Regions from separate parts of the Alteromonas alvinellae genome, predicted to be linked through region 1. Evidence: predicted binding sites of a transcription regulator. Region 1 holds the regulator's gene; each other region holds the start of a gene.

The links. The regulator LexA, encoded in region 1, represses DNA repair genes until DNA is damaged. The targets are predictions, from matches to a motif close to TACTGTATNNNNATACAGTA.
Region 2: a site for LexA is predicted at 1,512-1,531, ahead of ACX5KA_RS04320 (recombinase RecA). Genes of this name have one in related genera too.
Region 3: a site for LexA is predicted at 1,897-1,916, ahead of recN (DNA repair protein RecN). Genes of this name have one in related genera too.
Region 4: a site for LexA is predicted at 1,180-1,199, ahead of ACX5KA_RS13805 (putative DNA modification/repair radical SAM protein). Genes of this name have one in related genera too.

The regions. Positions count from the first base shown of each region.
Region 1 is NZ_CACSIH010000113.1:86,951-90,158, reverse strand. Features, by position in the region: gene coxB (cytochrome c oxidase subunit II) at 1-717, opposite strand, end outside; gene lexA (transcriptional repressor LexA) at 1,299-1,925, opposite strand; gene ACX5KA_RS08010 (hypothetical protein) at 2,038-3,208, opposite strand, start outside.
Region 2 is NZ_CACSIH010000063.1:4,519-7,726, forward strand. Features, by position in the region: gene ACX5KA_RS04315 (Y-family DNA polymerase) at 1-749, opposite strand, end outside; gene ACX5KA_RS04320 (recombinase RecA) at 749-1,498, opposite strand; gene ACX5KA_RS04325 (hypothetical protein) at 1,746-2,258, opposite strand; gene ACX5KA_RS04330 (DUF885 domain-containing protein) at 2,261-3,208, opposite strand, start outside.
Region 3 is NZ_CACSIH010000258.1:33,377-36,584, reverse strand. Features, by position in the region: gene nadK (NAD(+) kinase) at 12-887, shown strand; gene dps (DNA starvation/stationary phase protection protein Dps) at 1,147-1,656, shown strand; gene recN (DNA repair protein RecN) at 1,957-3,208, shown strand, end outside.
Region 4 is NZ_CACSIH010000187.1:28,744-31,951, reverse strand. Features, by position in the region: gene ACX5KA_RS13810 (response regulator) at 1-1,038, shown strand, start outside; gene ACX5KA_RS13805 (putative DNA modification/repair radical SAM protein) at 1,306-2,547, shown strand; gene ACX5KA_RS13800 (TIGR03915 family putative DNA repair protein) at 2,599-3,208, shown strand, end outside.

The sequences.
Region 1 (3,208 bases):
CCCACAAAGTTCTGCGCACTGTCCGCGATAAATACCAGGCTCATTCACCTTGGCCCAAGACTCGTTAATAAAGCCGGGGTTGGCATCTTTTTTCACCGCAAAATCAGGAACCCACCAAGAGTGGATAACGTCGTCTGAAGTAATAAGAAAGCGTACTTTTTTTCCAGTCGGGATAACCAATGGGCGGTCTACTTCCAACAGGTAGTTATCTGTTTTCTGGAACTTGTTCTCTATCTGCTCGCGTTGAGTAGCAAGCAATGAATAAAACTCAACGTCGCTGTCCATGTACTTGTAGTGCCACTTCCACTGTGAGCCTGTTACTAGCACAGTCATGTCAGGCTCAGATGTGTCTTCCATCGCAATCAGCGTATTCGCTGCAGGCACAGCCATAAAAATAAGAATAAGAAAGGGGATAACGGTCCAAGCAATTTCAACTTTCACGTTCTCATGAAAATTTGCTGGCTTCGCGCCACGGGACTTTCTGTGCAGATACATCGAGGCAAACATAACCCCAAACACTACAACAGCAATGCCAACGCATATAAAAAACATCAGCATGTGGAGGTCGTAAACCTGGCCACTGATGTCAGTGGCACCGCGTCTTAAGTTTAGTGAAGAAGCCTCTTCACTGACTTCTTGGGCAAGAAGCAAAGGGGAAAGAAGCAAAAACGGTATTGTTGAACACCATTTTGCGAAAACGGTCGTTAGTTGTTTCACTCAGCACCTCCGTAATAGCAAGACCAAAAACGCTGATTATTTTGCGCGATGCCCTACCAAATGGTTTGCGAACGATTGACCCATTACCTCAACTTGTAAAACAAATTAAGAGTCATTGTTATTATTTTGTTAATCTTTGTCTAAGAATTGCGCAATAATGCCGTGCCGTCTAGTCTTTTCTGTTAAAAATTTAACGAAGTGTTCAATTTTTAATCATTTTATTTGGCAGCCTTACGTTACATATTGGATGGAAAAAGAAATGAGCATGTAGTAGCCGAGGATAAAATCAAACGCACATTTTGAACAACACAAAGGTTTTATCAGCAATCATTTGATCATAAAATCAACAACTAATAGGTTGCTAATATTTATTTTCAAACAGACTTTAAAATAATGAATGCATATTCATTAGTTCATTCACAGGCAAAATACGCTTAATACGTTTTCTGACAGTCATGTTTGGGTTCGTTTTTTAAAAGCGTGCTTAGTCACCCTAACTCCAGAAAACTGGTAGAAATAAAGCAATAAAAGGCATAAAAAAAGCGGCTAGTGCGCCGCTTTTCATTGAAGGTGTTAAAACCTTACATCCAATCCGCGTTTCTTATAACGCCCACTGCGATCCCCTCAATAGCAAAAGGTTCGTTGGCTAGGTCTACTCGAATAGGTGCGAATTCTTCGTTTTCGGCATGAAGTAATACTTCACGACCACGTTTCTCTAAACGCTTTACCGTAACGTCTTCGTCTACACGTGCCACAACAACCTGGCCATTGTGAACATCGGTGGTGCGATGCACAGCAAGGAGATCACCATCTAAAATACCTATGTCCTTCATGCTCATGCCGTTAACACGCAGTAAAAAGTCTGCTTGAGGTTGAAACAGTGCAGGGTCTACCTTGTAGTGTGATTCTACGTGCTCTTGCGCCAAAATTGGCTCACCCGCCGCCACACGCCCGATGAGAGGTAGGCCTTCTTCTTCAGGTACGTCATTTTCGAGGGGAATATTGAGTTTGATACCCCGAGAGGTACCCGGCAGAATTTCTATCACGCCTTTACGCGCCAAGGCTTTCAAATGTTCTTCTGCAGCGTTGGCAGAACGAAAACCAAGTTGACGAGCGATTTCCGCACGCGTAGGCGGCATCCCCGTTTCTTGCATGGTAGTTTTGATAAGTTCTAAAACTTCTGTTTGTCGAGCTGTGAGTGGGCGCATAAAAGACCTGTCTGTTCATACAGTTCCTGTAAGTATATACACCTAAAACTAAATAACAAGCACTTGCCGCGTCTTTTGCCATAAGCAATAGACAGCGACAAGTGTATTACCTTTATTTCACAAGAAGGGCCATGTTCGGATTACCTATTTGAAGCTCTACTTCACCGGCATTGTTCTTTCGGGTACGCATACCATCGACATGATTAATGCCAATGGAAGGGCTACGCCAAATGACATGTCCTTTGTTATCTATTTCAGTGACTCGGTAAGCAACGTTGTCATAATATCCATACGATGAGTCATATTCTTCAGCTTGGTAAATGCCAAGTATTGATTGATTAGACGATGTCGTTGGAATAACGGCTATATTCTGAAGATTGAATGTAGGCGTTATGGCCTCTTTAAGTACCAAGGCGTCATTTGTTACGTCATAAATATTTATTCTATTGTAGTTTCTATCTAAGCATGCGAACTCAGAGGCGTCGTCACCATCAGCATTAATTCTTATCAATTGACTACAAGAAACATCTAGTGCATTTAGTCCGACAAACTCGCCATCTTGCATTGTATAGAGCTTTAATGATTCATAGCCACTAACAGCAAAGAAGTGTTCGCCATTATTGGTGAGCTCAGCGACAGTATCAATTGAAAACTCATTAATGACAGCGTCGATGAGAACTTGGTTCTCAATATCGAATGCTTTAAGTCGATTGTTTTCAACAATGACCGCATCAACAAAATTATCGTCATTAACGTCTATTGCTTCGATGAGTGAGATTTGGCTGTTTTGATTTTGGCTCAGTGACCACTGAATTGAGTTATCTGACAACTTAACTACGTTGAATGATGTATTGCTATTCAAAGCTCCTGTGAATAATTCACCCACGCCATCATTGTTATAGTCAGTAACAACGGGTCTGCTATAGTCAAAAACATCGTCGCCAAGTTCGTCGCTGATGGTAAGTTCATTCTTCGTGTTAACTGACAGCACCTGAATTGATGTGTAGTAGTTAGTTGTCTCACTAACAAAGACTGCTCTTTCATCATTATCACCAAAAGGGGCCCAGCCGGCAGCAAAGTAATTAGAAGAGTGTGCTTCAGTTTGTATATCTGATAAGACGTAGTCGCCCTCAGCATCTTGCTGTGCAACCTGAATTTCGCTGTCGCCGGTCCAGATTATTTCGTTTCGGCTATCGTTATTCAGGTCGCCGATTAAAAGCGACATACCGCTATACGTATTATGAATAACGCTCCATTGTTCCGAAATTTGACCACCTTCAAGC
Region 2 (3,208 bases), on a different contig from region 1:
AGATACATAATGGTGTTATTGTCGAAGCGTCGCCCCAGCTCTTGTACCGGCATGGCCAGTAGTTGATGTACGCAGGAAACGCCTACTCTTGCCAACGAGTCAATGACTTTGGGTGATAGAGCCGTGATAGAAAGCGGGCATGCACTTAGGGCTTTTTTTATATCATCGGGCGTATGTAAGTAGGTATTAAGTTTATGAAGCGCTAATACTTTTGCGGCCTCAATTGTCCATGCGCTAGCAAAATGATAGCGAATATCTGCTTCTGCCAGAGCTTGAGTTAAAGTTTTCCACAGTGGCGTATGACCGCCATAGTAATGAGTTAGGTTATCTAGCCTTACTGCCAGACCGCTTATACTATTTGAGTGAATATGGTTGTCTAATACGATGTCAGAAGCCAGTGGATAAAGCCGATGGGCTAACTGCGTCAGCATATGCTTTTCGGCTTCTTCACTGAGTGGCAGAATATGCACGTAAGGGCATAGCGCCGCCGCTTGAGCTAGCCCATGCCCAATTTCAATGCCTTCTTTTTTCGCAATATCATTACACTGGGTAATTTTGTTTGTTTTACTACAGTACACAGCAACAGGTGTATTCGACGGTAATGACGAAGAAATTCCATTAGCTTCGCTTCTAGGGGTGTTTCTACGATCACTTTTAAGCGTTTGCCGGTGGGCATGATTAGTTTTAGCAGCGTTAATATGGCTGTCTAAAGTTAGTTGATAGCAGTAAATATAAGCCCACAGCATCATTAGCTCACAGAGTGTAATGCCTGATCGGAAAGCGTGTTGTGTGCCATGGCCCATTTAATGGCCTGATTGTCGGGTGTCCACCGGTGGGAAATAACAATGTTATCTTCTGGCCACCCATGACGCTGCTTGCGTATGTTCACTGCCAAAGCGTGGGGTTTACCCTTTAGCGCGATATCCAACGTAATGGGTAATGCACTGTCGCTTTGATTCGAAGGAGTGGCTTGTGAATCACTTAAGTTGGCCTTCGGATAACCTAACTGAGATGCCTGCTGTTGCGGTGGAGTATACAGTAAGCACAGCGCATCATTATGCGTTGCTGCTACCTGTAGGCGTCGTGCTTCTTTTTGATTTACAGCATTACTCCACAGCACTACGCAGTGGCAAGCCGTACTTTTTAAACATTGCTCTGCTGCCCACAGCGACTCTTGTTCAGAACCTGGTTTTACTACCAGAACTTGTTGCGCTTTAAGCCCCAAGTTTTCTAACCACGGCGACTGTAGTATCCCGGGAGGGTTAATAAATACCACCAGCTTATGCGTACGGTGTTGGCATATAACCTGTTTAAAGAGTGAAAGTTCACCCATGCCGGTTAACGAAGAGATACGGACAAGACCTGTAGATGCAACGCCACCGTTAAGTGCTTTATCCAGACGCGGAAAACCCAGCGAAAACTTGGTTTCACTTTGTCTCTGATCTCTGGCTCGCCAAATATGCGGGTGGTTATTAAGCACGGATAACGATTTATTCATGGCACTCAAAATAAACTGTATTTTTATACAGTATTATAGTGCAGCAATAACCCTTTTCAAGACAAAAGGTTTTTGGCTTGTTGTTTTAAGCGCTAACTTACTGATAAGTTTGGAAAGGTAAAAAGATTAAACTTTTAAAAGTGTAGGAACATGGCTAGGGTCGCTGACCTTACTACATAGCAAAGCGGGCGACCCTGTTGTACAGTTGGCGTTGCATCAGCGCTAACGAGAGACACAGAGTAAAATGTTACTCTTCAGATGATGGTTCTTTTTGAGCCTTTGCTGTCGTGCCGCTTACTGTTGCTGTTACGGTTTGGCAAAAAGCAATAAATCCATCTGCGGTATTTTTTGCCCACACCATGCGAACGTTGCCAGGTAGAGCCTTCACCACTTCACGAATTTCCTCAAGCGTCACTTCTTCATTAAGCAACACTTTATTCAGCGATTCCTCAAATGACATGCCTTTTTCACAACAGGTCATGACAATAGCTGAAAAGTTGCGCATAAGTGGGTGTAGCGCATTGTATTGAGTTTGGTCGATAAGGCGACTTTTATAGGCACTTTCAATACGAGCAGTAAGGTTTTTTTCCAACGCATCTGTAACAAGAACAAGGTTGCGGTAAGCATATGTAACCTTATTACTGGTCTGCTTATTTGAGTGGCGCAACAGCGCCAGTTCTTTCTGTAGGTTCTGCGCTCGCAGCACAAAGTAAATTAAAAACAGGATAAGTAATCCAATAACACCAAATGCAACGATCATGATTATTGTGCCTTTTGTTCATCTATAAAGGTGTTGATGTTTTGCTCCAAGATAAACAGTGGAACTGAGCCGTTTTCTAACACGGCACGGTGGAATTTGCGCACGTCAAAACGCTCTCCTAATGCTTTCTCTGCTTTCTTGCGAAGGCCTTTAATTTTGATTTCCCCAATCTTGTAAGACAAGGCTTGCGCTGGCCAAGAGATATAGCGGTCTATTTCAGTATTTACGTTGTGCTCTGAAAGCGCGGTATTTTCCATCATATAATCAACCGCTTGTTGACGGCTCCAGCCCATCGTGTGCATACCGGTATCCACAACCAAACGACATGCTCGCCACATTTCGTAGCTTAAACGACCGAAGTTGTCGTACGGCGTTTCATAAATACCTGCTTCAATACCTAAAAACTCAGAGTACAGACCCCAGCCTTCACCAAAGGCTGAAATATAGGTGTTACGGCGCACCATAGGTAAGTCTTCAAGCTCTGCTGCCAACGATATTTGAAGGTGGTGACCAGGCACTGCTTCGTGCAAGGTCAGTGCAGGCAATGCATACAAAGGGCGCTTATCAAGGGCATAAGTGTTTACCCAGTAATATCCAGGCTGATCGTCGCGGCTAGGATGGATGTAACGGCCTGTTGTATATTTGGGCGCGATAGCGTCTGGTACAGGCGCTACACCGTAGGGCGTTCTTGGCAGATACTCAAAGAGCGAAGGTAGTTTTGCGTCCATTTTCTTTGCAATAAACGACGCTTCTTTTAGTAAATCTTCAGCGCTGGTGGCATAGAATTGCGGGTCTTCGCGTAAAAACGCAATGAAGTCGTTAATGTCGCCATCAAAGCCAAGCTCATCCACAATTTGCTGCATTTGCGCGCGAATGCGTTTTACTTCAGACAAACCTAGATTATGGATTTCCTGAGGTGTCATATCTGTGGTGGTGTAATGCTTTGCTCT
Region 3 (3,208 bases), on a different contig from region 1:
ATTAGCATTCCATGCCCTATCAAACCGTTGCTTTAATTGGAAAACCTCAGCACGCTGCAACCCACGACAGCCTGAACATTCTTGCCGAATATTTATTGGCAAAAGGCTGTAAATTATTGGTTGAGGAAAGTATTGCTGAAGAGCTTGAAACCGAAAACTTCAAAAGCTGTAACCTTGTCACTATTGGCAAAGAGGCTGACCTTGCCGTTGTGGTAGGCGGTGACGGCAGCATGCTTGGTGCAGCACGTGTGCTCGCTCGCTTTGACATTCACGTTGTCGGTGTAAACCGCGGAAATCTCGGCTTTTTAACTGATATCCACCCCGATGATATTGTTCAACAACTTGACCTTATCTTTAACGGTGAATGCGTAGTAGAAGAGCGCTTCTTACTTGAAGTAGAAGTTTATCGACACGAAAAGCTTAAAAGTAACAACTCTGCTGTAAACGAAGTGGTACTTCACCACGGAAAAGTTGCCCATATGATGGAATTTGAAATTTACATCGATGAGCAATTTGTATTCAGTCAGCGCAGCGACGGATTAATAGTAGCCACACCTACAGGTTCAACGGCTTACTCTTTATCAGCGGGCGGCCCTATTATTATGCCCAAGCTAGATGCACTTACGTTGGTACCCATGTTTCCTCACACACTTAGCAGCCGTCCAATCGTTGTTGATGCTGACAGTCAGGTATCGATGAAAGTATCAAAGGTTAATAGTGACTCGCTACAAGTGAGTTGCGATAGCCATATTGTTCTGCCGGTGCTACCTGGCGATGAAATTCGAATAAACAAAAGCGTAGACAAACTCCATCTTGTTCACCCTAAGGGCTACAGCTACTTCAATGTACTTCGTAAAAAGTTAGGTTGGGGTAGTAAGCTTTACTAGCCTCCCTGCTCCATTTAGTTGATTCCATGTGCATTTATTACATAAGCCTGTAGCATTTTCTTGATTGCTACAGGCTTGAAAAATAAAGATTTTTTAATCTTCTCTAATTTCCTCAACGAAAACCAAGACTTATAGAAATATAAGTTTTCGGCATACCTGTTGCACCTATTACTTCAAGTCGTCAGCACAAGGTCTTTGTTATTTGGCCTAAATGATGTTTCGCATCCCGCTGACTTATTTGCATTCAATAGGAGATATCATGAGTAACACCAATATCAAATTTACAGCCCCTGGAATGGATAACGATGCTGCTGCCAAAACAATCAAGGTATTGGATCAGCGATTGGTTGCACTATTAGATTTACAGTTAACGTTGAAGCACATTCATTGGAATGTAGTAGGACCAAACTTTATCGGTGTGCATGAGATGTTGGATCCGCAGGTAGATGCGGTACGCGAAATGACCGACACAATTGCAGAGCGAATTGCTACATTAGGTGGCGTACCGAAAGGTACACCAAAAGCCATTGTTGAAGGTCGCAGCTGGAACGATTATGAATTGGGTAAAGGTTTAGTACTTGACCACCTTAAGGCGCTGGATGCCGTATACGACGGTGTAAATGGTGACCATAGAAAAGCGTTAGAGCTTTTAGGTGAAATTGACCCAGTATCGGAAGATATGATCACCGGCCAACTTGCAGATTTAGAACAGTTCCAGTGGTTTGTGCGCGCGCACATTGAGTCTGGCAGCGGTGAACTACAGCAATAGTAAACAACTAATGTGTTTGCAGATTGTTATCCGAACTATCTGCAATAGATTAAAGTTGTAATGTTAAGGAGAGCTTCGGCTCTCCTTTTTAAGTTATCCCTTCTCGGCGAACCCGAATTATCGGTTATTCATAACCCATCTTTAAAAGATCGAACCTATATAATTGATTTTACAAATATTATTATCGACACCGGTTGTTTTTAAATAAATTTTTTGCAACTTAACTTTACACAATAAAAATACTGTATATATTATCAGTTACTGTATATATCATCATGTTCAACTTATTCGAGTGTGGTTATGTTAGCGCATCTTTCTATTTCTAATTTTGCTGTTGTAAAACAATTATCAGTTCAACTGGAAAACGGGTTGACTGCTATAACCGGTGAAACCGGTGCAGGTAAATCCATCGCTATTGACGCTTTAAGCTTGTGCTTAGGCGAGCGTGCCGACGCAAATGCGGTGCGAAAAGGTAGTGCAAAAGCTGAGATCATTGCTCACTTTTCTTTAAACGGCAATGTATTAGCTAAAGCCTTCCTCGATGAACATGAGCTCACCTCAGATGAAGATGAGAATAGCTGCTTTATTCGCAGAGTTATTTCGAAGGAAGGCCGTTCAAAAGCGTTTATCAACGGTATTCCCGCTTCACTTCAGCAGTTAAAAGGCTTAGGCCAGTTTTTGTTGGCCATTCACGGTCAAAATACTCACCTACAGTTGCTGAAAGAAGACCATCAAAGGGAATTAGTCGATGGTTACGCTAAGCACGACGACATGTTAGCGCAAGTTAGAGAAACCTACTCTCTTTGGCGTGATAAGCAGCGCACGTTAAAGGCGCTTCAAGAACAAGCCCAGCAGCGCGAAGACAGAATTCAGCTGTTAACTTATCAGGTTCAAGAACTTGATGAATTCGCCATTGAAGAGGGTGAATTTGAAGAGTTAGAAATAGAGCACAAACGCCTTAGTAACGGGCAAAGCCTTTTAGAGCAAGCCCAGACCAGCGTATACAATTTATATGAAAGCGATGAAGGCAATGCACTGTCGGTTATACAAAGCAGTATTGAACGTTTAGGTGAGTTAGAAGCGCACGACGCTAGTTTAACGCCAATCATTGCCATGCTTAATGATGCAGCAATTCAAGTAGAAGAAGCGGCAGGAGAGCTACGTAGCTACTGCGATCACTTAGAGATCGATCCACTTCGCTTACAGCAAGTTGAGGCGCGCTATGCGAAGGCGATGGAACTTGCCCGTAAACATACTGTAATGCCAGAAGGACTTTATCAGCATCATCAAGAGCTAGCCGCCGAATTCAATGCTTTATCGGAACAGGAAACACTGTTAGGTACGCTTGAAGGCGAAGTAGAAGAAGCACGAGCAACGTATTTAACCGCGACCAAAGCGCTTTCTGAGAGCAGGCAACGTGCTGCTGGTAAGCTAAGCGAAGATATTGAAGTGCAAATTCGCCAAATGAATATGCCCCACGCAAAAGTGGATATTCAGATTCAATACGACGAACTTAAGAAGCCGGTGAGCACAGGTCTAGATACCGTAGAAT
Region 4 (3,208 bases), on a different contig from region 1:
GCCATTGGAAGGTCTTATCTTCTTCTTAATGAATATGAAAAAGCGATATCGGTTGCCAAGAAAATACTGAAGCGCAACAGGTTCAATGCCGACGCTCATGACATGCTTGCACAGGCACATCAGGCTTTGGAAGCTGGTGAAAAGGCATTGGAAGCGATAAAAGAGGCTATAAAGCTTTCTCCCTTTTCATTACCTCGACATTTTAAAGCCTGCGAAATTGGTCGTCAGAATGACGATTTGATATTAGCCGCAACATCCAGCCAGGCTATTTGGGACTTGTCTAAACGCACGGTGAATAAGAAAAGCTTACACTGGTGCGGCATTATTCGTAGTTTACTCGATGTTGCTGAGTTTGCTGAAGATAAAAAGCAGCGCAATAAGTATCAACAAGAAGCCTTGCTTACTCTTCAGAGAGGTAAGTTTGATGAACATTTACAAAAAGTAGACAGAGAGTTTGACGTTGATATTTTTGGCAATATTGTAAATGCCAGAATAAGTGCGATAGACGGAAAATTAATCGATGCTAAACGTCACTTAAATACTTCTCAAACACTACTAGACGATAAATATACCGAGGTTCCCACTGCTTTTATTCCGGATAGCATTAACGTCATGTACAAACTGGGAGAATATGACGACGCGCTGCAACTTGACTCTATTCTGTCATCGAGAGGTGACGAACTCGACCAAAATAGCGTGACCATGCTTGAGACACAGGCTAAAAACGCACAGAAAAATATTGCGAGTTACCAACAGTTTAACCGCGAAGGTATTCAACACTATCAACAGCAAGACTACGAACGAGCAAAAGCCTCGTTTGCCCTTGCTCAGGGTTTCGCCCCCGTTAATACAGGCGTTGCACTGAATTTGCTTCAATGCCTTCTTCAGATAGCCATACAAGAAGATAAGGCAGAAATGAAATTAATAAACGAATGTAAACGTTTATTTAAGCTTATTGATGACATGACACTCAAAGCACCGTACAAAGAAAAGTACGAGAACATTCGAGATGAACTTTCTAAGTATATTGGCTTTTGATAGCCAATGACATATCACTTTTTTATAAAGCAAACCTACCTTTTCTATCTCTAGCAACGTGTTGCCTTCTGCCCATTCATCTTTGTAGTAAGCCGCCAAGGCTAACATTAAATCTTAATTCCCTATTAGCGTTGCCAATTGTACTGTATATATATACATGCTATAAAATAATGCGACTTAGCCAGTGCCAAAAAAGTTCGTATCGATGATTTGGTGAAAAATACTAGCTTGTTTGCTGTGAGTAATTAAAGGAAGTATACATCGGAGATGCATGACAGACTGATACAAAAACTAGAAATTCTTTCCGATGCTGCCAAGTACGACGCGTCCTGTGCGAGCGGTTCCGCCGGTAAACGACAAGCGGGGAAAACCGAAAAAGTAGGCATAGGCTCGCTCACTGGTGGCTCGGGTATATGCCACAGTTTTACGCCTGATGGTAGGTGTGTTTCGCTGCTTAAGATTCTTATGACAAACTACTGTATTTATGATTGTCATTATTGCATTAATAGGGTTTCAAGCAATGTTCAACGAGCGCGTTTTACGGTTAAAGAAACGGTAGAATTAACCCTTAACTTTTACAAGCGCAATTACATTGAGGGTTTGTTTTTAAGCTCTGGGATTGTGGGATCTCCCGATATCACTATGGAAAGCATGGTACGTATTGCGAAATCGCTGCGTATTGACCACGGATTTAAAGGATATATTCACCTTAAAACTATCCCGAATGCGTCGCCAGAATTACAAGCAGAAGCAGGCCTTTATGCAGACAGGCTTAGTATTAATGTGGAAATGCCCACGCAGTCTTCGCTAAATAAGTACGCACCAGAGAAAGATCTTAATGATATTCACAGGTCGATGAATACGCTAAAAGAAAAAATTGCAGAGCATAAAATAGACAAGACGTTTTCGGGTAAACGCCCTCCCCGTTTCGCGCCAGGGGGACAGTCTACGCAAATGATTATAGGTGCCGATGGGTCGAACGATAAAACCATTTTAGGTACAAGCGTAAAGCTCTATAGCGAGCAAAAGCTACGTCGTGTTTATTACTCGGCATTTTCCCCTATTCCTGATGCTTCGGAAGTTTTGCCATTAAAACCGGCGCCATTGGTACGGGAACACCGCCTATATCAAGCGGATTGGCTTTTGCGCTTTTATGGCTTTGGCTTAGATGAAATCTTAGAAGATGACATGTTAGATATGGACTACGACCCTAAACTTTCATGGGCACTTCGCAATCGTCACGTGTTTCCGATAGATTTAAATAAAGCTGACAAACAGATGCTGCTACGCGTTCCTGGTCTTGGCGCCCGAACGGTACAAAAGATTCTATCTATAAGGCGTAATACTAAGCTCAACTGGATCGACCTTACCAAAATGCGTCTACCCCTTAAAAAGTTGAAGCCTTTCATCAGCGTGGGAGATTACTTCCCTGATATCCATTTACTCGACAGTAATAATTTTGAGCTTCAGTTTAAACAGCCTAAACAGTTTGAGTTATTTGGCGCTTGAGTATGCGGATAACGCAGATATGTTCAGCCTCAGACTAAAAGGTCGCTCTACATGAAGACCATTATCATTACTTCAGTACCTGGCTTTGATGAATGGCGCGAAGCCTCGCGTCGATGTATTGCTGAGCGTATTCGCCCTGAACATCTCATCTGGCAGAACGCGCATTCAGTTCAAAACGAACTGTTTAGTAGCGATGCTGAGCCATGCCAAAGCAAAATTCCCCGAAAAATGCCGCAAAGTAAACTTAGCATTCCTAAATCTACATTAATGCTTTTAAAGTACGCCCTATGCCATAACGATGAAAATCGATTTGCCTTGTGTTACCGGGTGTTATGGCGTGTAGTTTATGAAAATAAGCAGCTCATTCAAATCAAAACTGATGACGATGTTATTCAGCTTTTTGCTATGGCGAAAGCGGTAAAACGCGACGCGTACAAAATGAGTGCCTTCTTAAGGTTCAGAGAAATTAGCCTAGAGGGGCAAGAGCATTTTGTTGCATGGTATGAACCCGAGCATTTCAGTTTAGAAATAAAACTTAACTTCTTCCAAACCCGGTTTAAGAATATGCGTTGGTCAATCTTAACACCCTATCGTGCGGCACACTGGGATACTGAAACCCTAGTACTAGAAGATAACCCCGATTCAAGCGTTGTACCCGATG